DNA from 4 places in the Caballeronia sp. LjRoot29 genome. Region 3 is predicted to be linked to each of the others. Evidence: predicted binding sites of a transcription regulator. Region 3 holds the regulator's gene; each other region holds the start of a gene.
The links. The regulator LexA, encoded in region 3, represses DNA repair genes until DNA is damaged. The targets are predictions, from matches to a motif close to ACTGTATNNNNATACAGT.
Positions count from the first base shown of each region.

Region 1: dinB (DNA polymerase IV) is a predicted target of LexA. The motif match lies at 1,110-1,127, and genes of this name have one in related genera.
Region 2: imuA (translesion DNA synthesis-associated protein ImuA) is a predicted target of LexA. The motif match lies at 1,206-1,223, and genes of this name have one in related genera.
Region 4: ACSQ83_RS14140 (ATP-dependent helicase) is a predicted target of LexA. The motif match lies at 1,167-1,184, and genes of this name have one in related genera.

Region 1 is NZ_CAXUPU020000002.1:19,722-22,928, forward strand. Features, by position in the region: gene ACSQ83_RS02225 (NIPSNAP family protein) at 1-124, opposite strand, end outside; gene ACSQ83_RS02230 (YciI family protein) at 259-564, opposite strand; gene ACSQ83_RS02235 (LysR substrate-binding domain-containing protein) at 563-994, shown strand; gene dinB (DNA polymerase IV) at 1,219-2,376, shown strand; gene ACSQ83_RS02245 (alpha-ketoglutarate-dependent dioxygenase AlkB family protein) at 2,413-3,009, shown strand; gene ACSQ83_RS02250 (VC0807 family protein) at 3,127-3,207, shown strand, end outside.
Region 2 is NZ_CAXUPU020000025.1:3,367-6,573, reverse strand. Features, by position in the region: gene ACSQ83_RS23905 (DUF72 domain-containing protein) at 164-1,081, opposite strand; gene imuA (translesion DNA synthesis-associated protein ImuA) at 1,234-1,941, shown strand; gene ACSQ83_RS23895 (DNA polymerase Y family protein) at 1,871-3,207, shown strand, end outside.
Region 3 is NZ_CAXUPU020000008.1:35,333-38,539, reverse strand. Features, by position in the region: gene ACSQ83_RS11750 (DUF2939 domain-containing protein) at 1-444, opposite strand, end outside; gene ACSQ83_RS11745 (hypothetical protein) at 602-988, opposite strand; gene lexA (transcriptional repressor LexA) at 1,151-1,807, opposite strand; gene ACSQ83_RS11735 (sulfate ABC transporter substrate-binding protein) at 2,101-3,150, shown strand.
Region 4 is NZ_CAXUPU020000010.1:111,542-114,748, reverse strand. Features, by position in the region: gene ACSQ83_RS14140 (ATP-dependent helicase) at 1-1,135, opposite strand, end outside; gene ACSQ83_RS14135 (hypothetical protein) at 1,288-1,554, opposite strand; gene ACSQ83_RS14130 (hypothetical protein) at 1,616-2,011, opposite strand; gene ACSQ83_RS14125 (RNA-binding S4 domain-containing protein) at 2,380-2,601, shown strand; gene ACSQ83_RS14120 (MATE family efflux transporter) at 2,993-3,207, shown strand, end outside.

The sequences.
Region 1 (3,207 bases), on a different contig from region 3:
GCGCATCTGCGGTGTCGAACTGGCGCAGCAGTTTGACCTGGAAAAGCTCGCCGATCTCGGTACGCCATGCGCCCAGTAATCGGCCGGCGCCTTGCGCTATCCAGTCGTGCGCCGCAGCGGCCACAGCCCCCTCCGTAAGCGGCGCGCACGCAAGCGTAGTGAGTTCGTATTGCATGGCAGGCTCCAATGATTGAAATGAATAAAATCCCGCCCAACGACTGGTCAATGCGGGTGTCGGGTGGGGAGAGTAAGGACGAACTACCGCGCCTCGGCCAAATCGGCCGGCGACTGTTTGGACGAATAGTCGGCAAGCAGGCCAAAGAGAGGGTCCCATTCCTCGATGGTCAGCGCGCTGATAACACCCCTCTGTGCGAACGGGTCGTCGTCGATCATGCTTTGTACCTCCCCGCGGTTATCTGCCCGCATCACCAGGAAACCCGCCCGCAGCGGGGCGCCTCTGACGGGACCTGACGCCAGCAAACGGCATTGTTCGACCAGCGTTTTCAAATAATCGATGTGCGGAAGAACGTGCTCGTTCCACAGCGCTCCTTCCGGATGTTCCATGCGAACTATGAAAATGGCCTGCGCATCGCCGGATTACCTGCGCAAACATGGCGTACCGCGACAACCCGCTGATCTGGCTCGTCACGAATGCCTGAGTTTTGCTCCTTGGGCCTCGGAACTCAGCCGGACCTGGCAATTCCAGCGTAATGGCCGGGTGACAAAGGTGCCTGTGAAGGGGCGCTTGCGAATGAACGATTGGATCGCCCTGCACCGTGCAGCGCGCGACGGCTTTGGCGTCTTGCTAGGCTATGAACATGCTGTTGCCGAGGACCTCGCGTCGGGCGACTTGATTCAGATACTCTCGGAATACGAAGGCCCTTTCCGACCGATCCACCTGCTCTACGCGGCCGACCGTCAAATGACACTCAAACTGCGCTGTTTTGTTGACCACGTCATGGAAACGTTGGGAGAGGGACAGGAGAAGTCTTGAGTTAGATGAGGATCGAGACTTCAAGTGGCCTGCCGTGCGACGCTTCTGTACGCGTCTCGCGTGATCTTGAGCGGGTTTAGCTAAGGTATTGCTCCCCGAACTTTTGATGTAAAATACTGTACATCCATACAGCTATTGATCATGTCCGATCCCAATGGAAACATCAGCATTCCCGGTCCTCGCGCGTCTTCGGCGTTGAACCGCTCCCACGCCGGAGCGCTCCGGTGACAGCCACGCGGCACATCGCGCATCTGGACATGGACGCTTTTTATGCGTCCGTTGAACTCCTGCGCTATCCCGAGCTTCGCGGTCAACCCGTCGTGATCGGCGGCGGCAGGAACGCCACGCCAGAAGAACTGCCCGACGGCACCCGCCGCTTCAAGCGGCTGCGCGATTACACGGGCCGTGGCGTTGTCACCACCTCGACCTACGAAGCGCGCGCGTTCGGCGTGTTTTCCGCCATGGGCATGATGAAAGCCGCCGTACTCGCGCCGGACGCCATCCTGCTGCCCACCGACTTCGATTCGTATCGGCACTACTCGCGTCTTTTCAAGGAGGCCGTGGCCACGTTCACCACGCAGATCGAGAACCGCGGTATCGATGAAATCTACATCGACTTGACGGACCTGCCGGGGGATCCCGCCGAGACCGCAGCACGCATCAAGCAGGCCGTGCGCGACGCGACCGCCCTGTCGTGTTCGATCAGCGTCGCGCCGAACAAACTGCTGGCGAAGATTGGCTCGGAACTCGATAAACCCGACGGCCTGACCATCCTCACCCCCGCTGACATCCCGTTGCGAATCTGGCCGCTGCCCGTACGCAAGGTGAACGGCATTGGGCCGAAGGCGAATGAAAAACTCGCGGCTATCGGCATCGAAACTGTCGGTGATCTGGCACGCGCGGACCCCGAGATACTGCAGGCCCGCTTTGGCCGGACTTACTCGGCATGGCTCATGGAAGTAGCCCAAGGTTTCGACGAACGGCCGGTGGTGGTCAGCTCCGAGCCGAAGTCGATGAGCCGCGAAACCACCTTCGAGCGCGACCTGCATGCACGCCACGATCGCGCGGAGCTGTCGGCGGCGTTCACCGACCTCTGTACGCGCGTGGCCGACGACCTGCGTCGCAAAGGGTACGAGGGACGCACGGTCGGCATCAAGCTGCGTTACAACGACTTCAGCACGGTCACGCGTGACCTGACGGTCCCGTTTCCAACAGCCGATGCAACGGAGATCCGTCGCGCTGCAACCGAGTGCCTGAAGCGCGTGCCGCTGGACCGGCGCCTGCGTTTGCTCGGTGTACGCGTGACGGCGTTACTGCCGGCGGGGTCCTATGTCGCCGAGCCGCAATCCGTTCAGGGCGAATTGCCGTTCGCGGCGGACTGATCAATAGAGCAAGGAATAGCCAGCAAAGGAATCGACGTGTTTCAAAACGATCTGTTCGATGCCGTACCGCTCGACCTTGTGGAAGACGCCGAAAGCGGGATTCGTTACCTGCCCGGCGTGATCCCGCAGGTGATCTCACGCGCGTGGTTTGAGCAGACGCTTGACCATGTGACGTGGGGCAATCAGCGTCGCCTGATGTACGACCGCGAGGTCGATGTCCCGCGGCTGATGGCGCATTTCTCGCTGGACGCACCGGACTTGCCGGAACCGCTGATGGAGGCAGCCGTGCAAGTGCGCGCGATTGCCGGCGCGCAGTTTAATAGCGTCGGTTTGAATCTGTATCGCGATGGCAACGACAGCGTCGCGCCTCATAACGACAAGACCCAAGGGCTCGTGCAGAAAGCGCCTATAGCAATCCTTTCGCTGGGGGCGACCCGACGCATGACAATCCGCGCGAAGTCGGGCAAGGGCCGCACGCTCAATGTGGACCTGCACGCGGGCAGCGTGCTCCTCATGAGCTACGCCTCGCAATTCACGCATAATCACGGCATACCGAAGATGAGCGGCGTCGATGGGCCGCGCATCAGCCTTGCATTCAGATGCTTTGATGCTTCAACGCTCAAGCAGCGCTAAGCAGTTAGCAGCATTTCTTGTTTCAACCCTTAAGGGTTACGTCAGCAACGCGTGAAACGGGCCGTGGTATTTTTGTTTGTCTAACGATCTGGCCGCGTCAGCACTCAGCCGATTCATATGAACAACCGGGTCCGATATTTATCGGCGATCTGCATCAACGTACTCTTCCCGTGGCTCGCCTATCACCTTGCGTATCCG
Region 2 (3,207 bases), on a different contig from region 3:
TTGTCGCTTTGGACAAAGAAATGACGCGCTGCCACGCGCAGTGGCTAATAGTGATAAAGAAATCAGCCAACATAAAACGCGCGAAGACCTGGAGAGCAGCAACCCGGCATAGACCCCGACCGCTAACCCTCCCCCCTTCAACCCCAAAGTGCGAACGAAACGATCAGACCGATATTGCGTTCGCCCCTAAAATGCCCATCAACTTCAGCGCATTCTTCTGCCCCTGGTCTTCATAGTTTGTATTAAAAACCACATGCGTCAATTCAACCGCCTTCGAAATTTCGATAATGTGACTAGCGAGCGAATCAAGTTCATCGTCGTTGTACTCATAGTTAAATCTCGACGATGATGCAACCGCGCCCTTGATATTCCACGTATCCTGATTGCGTCCGTGCATGCGAATCAACGCCAGCCGCGGATGCGTTGTTTCCCAAATAGCAGGGATGCTGTTACTCGACCCTTGCGGTTCATCCACCACCACATTCACCAGCCCGCGCTCACGTTCCATAGCCAATGTGGAATCGCGGCGTTTTGCGTCGAACCAAGTCTGGTTGCGAAACTCAACTGCCATGGTGTAGCCGTCCATTGCGCTCATGACGTCCGAGCAGTGCTCGACATGCCTGATGCCATGGGGATTGCAGATCACCCACGGCGCGAACTGAAAATGCACGGCGCCGAGCTTACCGGCCGCACGAAGCGGCTCAACGGCTTCAAAGTACCGGCACCATAATTCCTGCTGCAACTCGCCCGGCAAATCCTTGTAATACAGGCTCGTCTTGCCGTTCTGCGGCAGGTGCGGCTGCATGTCCGGCGGAAACATGTCGCGTGCGGTCTGATGCCCCGTGAACAAGCGGAACGCCTTGATGTTGAACACGAACTCCGGCGGTGTCCGCTCAGCCCACAACACCGAATTCGCGGCGTTCGGCATGGCGTAATAGCTGGAATCGACCTCCACCAAAGGGAAAACGGACGCGTAATAACGCAACCGCGCCTCCGCGCTCGAACAGCCGGGCGGATAAAAACGCTTGCACTTGATCAGCGTGGGGTCCGTCCACGAAGCCGTGCCAACCATGATGGTCACCGTGCATTCTCCCTACCATTTTTGCCGCATCTTTTGCCACATTCACAGGTCATATTTCCCTCCCCGTTTTTCTCCCTGCCTTTTAAAAGGGGCAGTTCAGGCTCGACCGAATTCAAGGTAAAGTACTGTACATCCATACAGGTAAATTTGCCATGTCAGCCTTGCTCCAGAACGTCGAAGACATCCACCCCGCCTTGTGGCGCGGGTCGCAGCTCGCGCGCTCGCATGGGCAAACGGTCGACACGGGCTACGCCATGCTGTCGGCCGAGCTGCCGGGCGGCGGCTGGCCGCTGGGCACCCTGATCGAGTTGCTGGTGCAGCAGCCGGGCGTGGGCGAAGTCAGGCTGTTACGCCCGGCGCTCGCCGCAGTGAGCCGCCGCCCTATCGCCTTGGTGCAACCGCCTCATAGTCCAAATTCTCTCGCTTTTGCATACCTGGGTGTGCCGCTCGAAAAGCTGCTCCAGGTGCGTGCATCGAAACTGGCTGACGCATTGTGGTCAGCCGAGCAAATCCTCAAGACCGGCAGCTGCGGCGCGCTCATCTTCTGGCAGCAATACGCGCGCACGGAGTCGCTGCGGCGCCTCCACATGGCCGCGCAATCCTCTGAAACGCTATTCCTGATGGTGCGGCCGCTCGCGAGCGCGGCGGACTCGTCACCGGCCACGCTGAGGCTGTGCGTGCGGCCGGCCGGCGACGGTATTGCTGTCGACATCATCAAGCGCAAAGGCCCGATCCGCGCCGAAAGGCTGTCCGTCACCCTGCAACCCTCTCCCGTTCTAATGAGTCCCCATGCCCGTGTACGTCGGCATACATCTACCCCGGTTGTCGCTGGAAGTGTTCCGTCCACGCTGGTCGCGTAGGCCCGAACATGGTTGCGTCGTCCTCGACCGAGACACGGTCTTTATCGGAGACCAAGGCGCTCGCGAGGCCGGCGTGTGCGTAGGCATGAAACGCGGCGGCGTCCTCACGCTCTCGCCCGACACCCTCATGTTCGAGCGCGAGCTGAGTAAAGAAAATGACTTGATGCGCGAGGTAGCTTTTTCGTCGATGAAATTCTCACCCATGGTCGCGCTTTGCGATGAGGAAACCATTGTTATCGACGTCACGGCGAGCCTGCGGCTCTTCGGCGGCATCGTGCGGCTATGTCATCAGATACGAGACATTGTCGATGCCATCGGCGTGACGGCACGCCTTAGCACGGCGCCGACCGGCCAGGGCGCGTGGCTGCTGGCCAAAAGCACCCGGAACGCGAATCTCGGCAAGCGGCGCGTGCTGAAAATGGCGTCGCTTGAACGCAAGCTCGGAACGCTGCCGTTCCAGGCCGCGCCGGAAGTGCGTGCGTTCGCGGACTGGTTCAACGGGCTGGGTTGCAAGACACTGAATGACATCCGCCGCCTGCCGCGTGCAGGGCTTAAAAAGCGTTGCGGCGTCGCGCTGCTGGATTCGCTCGATCGCGCTTATGGACTCGCGCCCGAGCTATACGAATGGCTGGCTGTGCCGCCGGCTTTCAGCGCGCGCATCGAGTTGCCCGATCGCATTGAGCACGCCGAAGCCATGCTGTTTTCCGCGCGCCGGTTGATCGTGCAATTGTGCGGCTGGCTTAGCGCGCAGCAACTGGCGCTCACGCACGCCACGCTCACGCTGGAACACGAGCGCGGCCGCGATGCTATCGACCCCACCGTTATCCAGATCGCGCTCGCCGAACCCACCTGGCACGAAGAACATCTGGTGCGCTTGTTCAAGGAGCGGCTTGGCCGCACGGAACTCGTGGCGCCGGTGATCGCGCTGCGTCTGAGCGCCGCAAAAATACAGCCCGCCGAGCCGCCTACCGAGACGCTTTTTCCCGAACCCGGCGGCTCGCCTGAAGACCACAACCGTTTGCTGGAATTGCTGGTTGCGCGGCTGGGCGCCGACAACGTACTGCGTGCGGCGCCTTCATCGGATTACCGGCCTGAACAGGCTAATCGATGGATCTCCGTCGCCGATACCACCCGTCCTCAAAAGCTGGAAGCCGTGCCGTCCGATCTGCCGCGTCCAGCTTGGCTGCTTGAAAAGCCCCTGCAATTGATGATGAAAAATCATCGGCCGTTTTATGGGTCGTCGCTGAAACTGGTGTCGCCGGCGGA
Region 3 (3,207 bases):
CGCGAGCGGCGGCGCTTGCGCGGCTTCCGGAGACGCAACCACAGCGCCATTGGCCTCCGCCGGAACCGGCGGTTTCTCGCCAGGATCACCTCTTGGCGGTATGCCATTGAGAATAGCCGCCACGCCGTCGGGCGTTGCATACGAATCGACCAGCGGGCCGACTAGCGCCGCGCCAATCATGGCGCCGATTATCGCTAACGGATTGCCGCTTTTCTGTATATCGATTCTTCGGGTCAGCAACTGCCCGACCTGGTCCTTCAGGCTTTCACGTAGCAACGGAAAGTCGACGTACTGATTCACGGTCTGAGCGTCACGGGCGTCGGCGGCACGTTTTAGCCGATCGAGGGCAATATAGGGCGACGCATAAATCACACCGAGAACCGCCACAACAATAACAGCCAACAACGCAATAACAACGGACTTGCTGGTACGGGACAAAGGCATACGCGTGGGGACCTTTTGGCTGATGAGGTAGACGCGGCTCGAAATGCAAGAGTTGTGGCCAAACGAAAGGCCTAACGAGAGACCTTGGACGACTCAACCCTTGAATGGACCGCACCGGCGCCAGAACTATCCCCGCGAATTCACCGCGCCTTAAATATCAGGCGAACAATCCATCTTCAACGCCTGCGCGTTCCTCGTCGATGCAGCGGTCGATCATGCGCGATACCGCTTCGATATTGCCCACCATGATGACCCGCGACTCACCGCGATAAACCCGCACGGGTGCACGTTGCTCGGACTGCGTATGCACCGATGTACTCAACGATACCCGGGCGAACGCCGGTTGCCGCGAGGGCAAGACTGGCAATTCGCTGAAGAGATCAGGCGTGTCAGCAGGTTTTTGTGTCTTGCAGGAAATCAGCGAGCGCAGATGCCGCAAACGGCCAAATTCCCGGAATTGGCGAAACGAAAGCGGTGCGCGTGCTGCCGGCGCAAACGATGCGGATAAAAAAGAAGCAGAAAACAACCGGGCGAATCGTTCCATGATGTTTCTCCGATAACCGATGACAACCGATGAGAATAGGGCGCGCGCCGGTTCCTCGCGAATGCGATGTCCGTCACGCTTTATGGGGCTGGAATTCAAGCGCAGCGCGGCTGGGGAGAACATCCACCGCCGCCCTGCAAATCAGAAATCAACAATCAGAAATCAAAGCTCGCCGGAGCGGATCAACCCGACCGCAATACCTTCCAGCGCAAAGTCGTCGCTGCCTGATGCAACGAAGATATTCTCGTAATCAGGATTTTCAGCGATCAGTTCAACGCCATCTGGGCGACGTTTCCAGCGTTTCACCGTGACGTCGTCGCCGAGCCGTGCCACGACGATCTGCCCGTCCTTCGCCTCGTTTTTCTTCTGTACGGCGAGCAGATCACCGTCGAAGATGCCTGCGTCGCGCATGGAAAGACCGCGTACCTTCAACAGATAGTCCGGCTTGCTGGAGAACAGTGCCGGGTCACAGGCGTAATGCTGGGAGATATGTTCCTGCGCAAGGATCGGGCTACCGGCCGCCACGCGCCCGACCAGCGGCAACGACAACTGCATGATGCTGGCGTGCGGCAACGTGAACTGGTGAGGGCCGTCGTCAAGACTGCCATTAGTCAGCAAACGAATGCCGCGCGATGAACCCGCAGCCAGCTCGATCACCCCTTTACGCGCCAGCGCCCGAAGATGCTCTTCGGCGGAGTTAGCCGAGCTAAAACCGAGTTCAGCCGCGATCTCGGCGCGCGTGGGCGGAAACCCCGTACGTTCGATAGCGCGCTGGATCAGTTCGAAAACCTCTTGCTGCCGCGCAGTCAGTTTGCTCATTTTGGTCACGTGCATTTGCCCCTTTATGGCCGGTCGTCCACTGTATGGATGAACAGATGCCTGTAGTTTTATACAGTATTCGACGCTTTTCAAGCTTTACTTTAAGTTCGACGTCGTCAGAACCACACAGAGGCCCCAAACACGGTGCTCCAGCGGCTCTTTGATGGCCGCAACGCCGCTTCCAGTCTTCATTAGCACTTTTTGATCTAAAAGAATGAATAACAATTATTTTTAATAATGAAAGCCCATCGATAGACTCGGCTGCTCAAACACATAAGACGGGGAGCGGGGCAATGCTGAGTCGGAATTCGGGGTGGGGCGCACGGGCAAGGAAGCTGGTTGCCACGACGGTGATCGGGGCAGCGTCGGCGACCGGGATGATCGTGGGAACGATCTCGCTGGCGCACGCCGACACGTCGTTCCTTAACGTGTCGTATGACCCGACGCGTGAGCTGTACCAGGACTTCAATCAGGCTTTCGGCAAGAAATGGAAGGCTGAAACCGGAGAAACCGTCACGTTCAAGCAGTCGCACGGCGGCTCAGGCGGTCAGGCGCGCTCGGTTCTCGACGGTTTGCAGGCCGATGTAGTGACTCTGGCGCTGGCCTATGACATCGATGCGCTCGCGGGCAAGGGGCTCGTGGCGCAAGACTGGCAGAAGCGCTTGCCGGACAACGCGTCGCCGTACACATCGACAATCGTGTTTCTCGTGCGCAAGGGCAACCCGAAGCAGATCAAGGACTGGCCGGACTTGCTCAAGCCGGGCGTGTCTATCGTGACGCCGAATCCGAAGACATCCGGTGGCGCGCGCTGGAACTATCTCGCGGCATGGGCGTACGCAGAGCATCTGCCGGGTGGCAACGCGACGACCGCCAAGGAATTCGTGACCAAGCTTTATAAGAATGCCGGCGTGCTGGATTCGGGCGCGCGGGGTGCGACCACCAGTTTCGTGCAGCGCGGGCAGGGCGACGTGCTGATCGCGTGGGAAAACGAGGCGTTCTTGTCGCTGAAGGAATTTGGCTCGGACAAGTTCGAGATCGTGGTGCCGTCGGTGAGCATCCTGGCTGAACCGCCGGTCGCCGTAGTCGACAAGGTCGTGGATCGTCACGGCACGCGCAAGCTGGCCGAGGCGTACCTGAAGTATTTGTATAGCGAGGAAGGTCAGGAGATCGCGGCGCGCAACTTTTATCGGCCGCGTTCCACTGCCGTTCCTGCTGCGCTGACGAAGCAGTTCCCGAAGATCAAGCTCTACACGATCGATGATTCCTTCGGTGGCTGGACCAACGCGCAAAAGACGCATTTCGCCGATGGCGGCGTGTTCGATTCCATCTATCAACCGCAGTAAGCGTAATGGTTTGAAAGGCAGCATCGCCGGCGCTCATGCGCTCGCGATGCTGTAGTC
Region 4 (3,207 bases), on a different contig from region 3:
GCACCTGTTCGACGATATAACGCGCCTGATCGGCTTCATCGGCTACGGAGACGAGACGCGGCCGTTGCGCCGATGCCTTGTCGGTCCACAAGTTCTTCGTATATCGCTCGGCCGCGAGTCCGATCACCGCATTCGATGCCGCCAGAATGGGCTGCGTCGAGCGGTAATTGCGCTCGAGCGTCACGCATTTCGCGGGCGGATTGAAGTGATTCGGGAAGTCGAGGATATTGCGCACCGTCGCGCCGCGAAACGAATAGATGGACTGGGCGTCGTCGCCGACTACGGTGAGGCCGCGGCCATCGGGTTTCATCGATAGCAGGATGGACGCCTGCAGCTTGTTCGTGTCCTGGTATTCATCGACGAGCACGTGGTCGAAACGGCTGGAAAGATCCGCGGCAATGGACGGCTCGGCGGCGAGATGCGACCAGTAGAGCAGCAAGTCGTCATAGTCGAGCACGCTTTGCTGCTGCTTCGCGTGAACGTACGCCGCGAATAAGCGGCGCAGGTCGTCTTCCCATTCGCGGCACCACGGAAAGGCCTGATCGAGCACGGTGGCAAGCGATACGCCGGTATTGACCACGCGCGAATAGATGGCGAAGCAGGTGGATTTGGCCGGGAAGCGCTTTTCTTTCGCCGATAACCCCAGTTCGTGCCGCACGAGGTTCATCAGGTCGGCGGAATCCTCGCGGTCGTTGATGGTGAACGACGGCGATAACCCCACGAGATCCGCATAATCGCGCAACAACCGCGCGCCCACGCTATGGAAGGTTCCAGACCATGTGAGGCCCTGCGCGATCACGCTGCGATTACCCAACGCATTCACGGCGATGCGCGTCACGCGCCGCGCCATCTCACTGGCTGCGCGCCGCGAAAACGTCAGCAAGAGGATTCTGTGCGGGTCCGCGCCGTTCACCAGCAAATGCGCCACGCGATGCGCCAGCGTATTCGTCTTGCCCGATCCCGCCCCGGCGATGACCAGCAGCGCGCCGGCCGGATCGCGGGCGTTCGACGTGTGCGTGCCGTACTCGACCGCCTCACGCTGCGCGTCGTTCAATTTGGTCAGGTACGACGCAACATCTTCCTGCGCCTGCTTGGGCGCGAGATCGTCGTCGGTGGCGGAGTTAAGCGTGAGCACGTCGCATGGACTTTAAAAACGGGTGACGCACACTGTATATCCATACAACTCTTCGACGCAAGCAACTGATGCAGCAGGCTTTTGGCCCTATAAAAAAGAGATGGCCCGGTGCGTTCACACGCGCCGGGCCATCGTCCATTCCTTGCATCGAATCAATCCGCTTTCTTCGCGTTTTTCAGGTTTGCATCGGCGGCGGCTTCATTCGCCTTCGATTGCGATTCCGTCTTTTTCTTGTCGGCCTTGGCCTGCGCCAGATTTGCGTCTTTATCGGCGGCGGCTTGCTTCTTCGCTGCTTTCTTGTCAGCGTGCGTGGGTTCCGCTGTGCTTTCCGTCTGCGCCTGCGCGACCGACATCGTGGCGGCCGTCGCGAACGCTCCCGCGAGCAATGCGGCGATCAAGCGCTTCGTGGTCGTTGTCATGAACCCTCCTTGCTAGCGGCCCCGCTTGAAGGGGCCGCGCTGTATTCATCGAACTGGAAACTTAGTGCTGCAGGTTCGTGTTCTGCGGACCATCCGGCAAGGCGGACTTCAGATCGTCGTTGGCGGTCTGGTTATCGGCCTTCTTGTTGATCTTGGCGTTGCGCACTTGCTCCTTGTATTGCGCCTTCGCTTCCTTGTTCGTCGCCTTCAAGTCCTGCTTCGATGCCTTCTTCGACGCCTTGTACTCGGCGCTAGCCTGCGCGCTGGCATTGCGTTTCACGACCAGCGGATCGGTCGGCGCCGGTGCGACGATATTCTGCGGCGGCGGCGCGGTTTGCGCGGACGGTGCGGCCATCTGGCCAGCATCGGCAGGCTGCGCGGTCTGCGCGAACGCGGATACGGACACACCCATGGCGACAAAAGCGGTACCCAACAGCATTTTTTTGGCTTGCAACATATTCATTTCCTCGCTGGCAGTTTTTATTCCGGGTGATCGATTGCTTCCATTGCAACCGGCTGCGGCATCCAGGCGATGGGCGTTATATGCTCAAACACCGCGCCTGGCGCAATACGCCGCTAATACCCGTCTACACTTCAGATGACCAATACAAACGCTAAAAATGCGCATCGATCACTGCGACTGACCCGGCGCCGGACGGTGGAGTTCGCTAAAACGTGTCATTGTTACCGAAGGTTTCACTTCCTGACAGTCAGCAAACATCCGAACGCCCGATTTCCGGCAGTCTGAGCTGTAGACGCACGTGGCGTGCCCGGCTGGTTTATGATGGGCGCCCTTTCCAGCCCCAACCTTGCGAAGATTGCCCCATGCCGCGCCTCGAATTCACGCTCACAGGCGACTACGTCGAACTGCACAACCTGCTCAAGCTGATGGGCCTCGCCGATAGCGGCGGCTCGGCGAAAGTACGCGTCGCCGAGGGCGAAGTGAAGGTCAACGGCAAGATCGAGTTGCGCAAGACGTGCAAGATCCGCGCGGGCCAGACGGTGGTGATCGACGACACCACGATCAAGGTTCTCAAGCCGAAATAAGCCGCGCGTGGATCAGCACGAGGATCGCCGCGAGCGCGATCCGAATCACGATAAATACCGCGTCGTGATCGACATAATCGCCATCAAGCAATAAGCTAGACAGCTTTCGTTCCCTTTCGCCGCTTTCAGCTTGTTGACAGTTGAACCTTGGGTTGAAGTCATACTTTCAATCTCACGTGCTTCAAGACCGAGGTTCAAGACCGGGATTCACAGCTGGAATTCGAAGCCGGATTTCAAAGCCGAAATTCAAAGCGGAGCTTCAGCCCGATTAACCAATCAGGCCGAAGCGCGGCCGGAACGAGCGGGCGATGCAAGACCGGAAACGGCCTGTATCGCCCGTTGCCGTTTTTGCATGGTTTTGCCGTGCATCAAAGCATCCAGATAACCCGTCATGCCATCCAGAATGATCCGCGCGAACGCGCCGCCAAGCCTTTCCCGCCATGCCGTCGATACCGCCAGGCTCGCCGCGCCCCTCGCCATTTCGCAACTGTCGCAAATGGCGATGGGCGTCACCGACACCATCCTGCTCGGCTCGCTCGGTCCCGACTCTCTCGCGGCCGGCGGCCTGGGCGCGAACCTCTTCTTCGTGGTCGTGGTGCTGCTGCA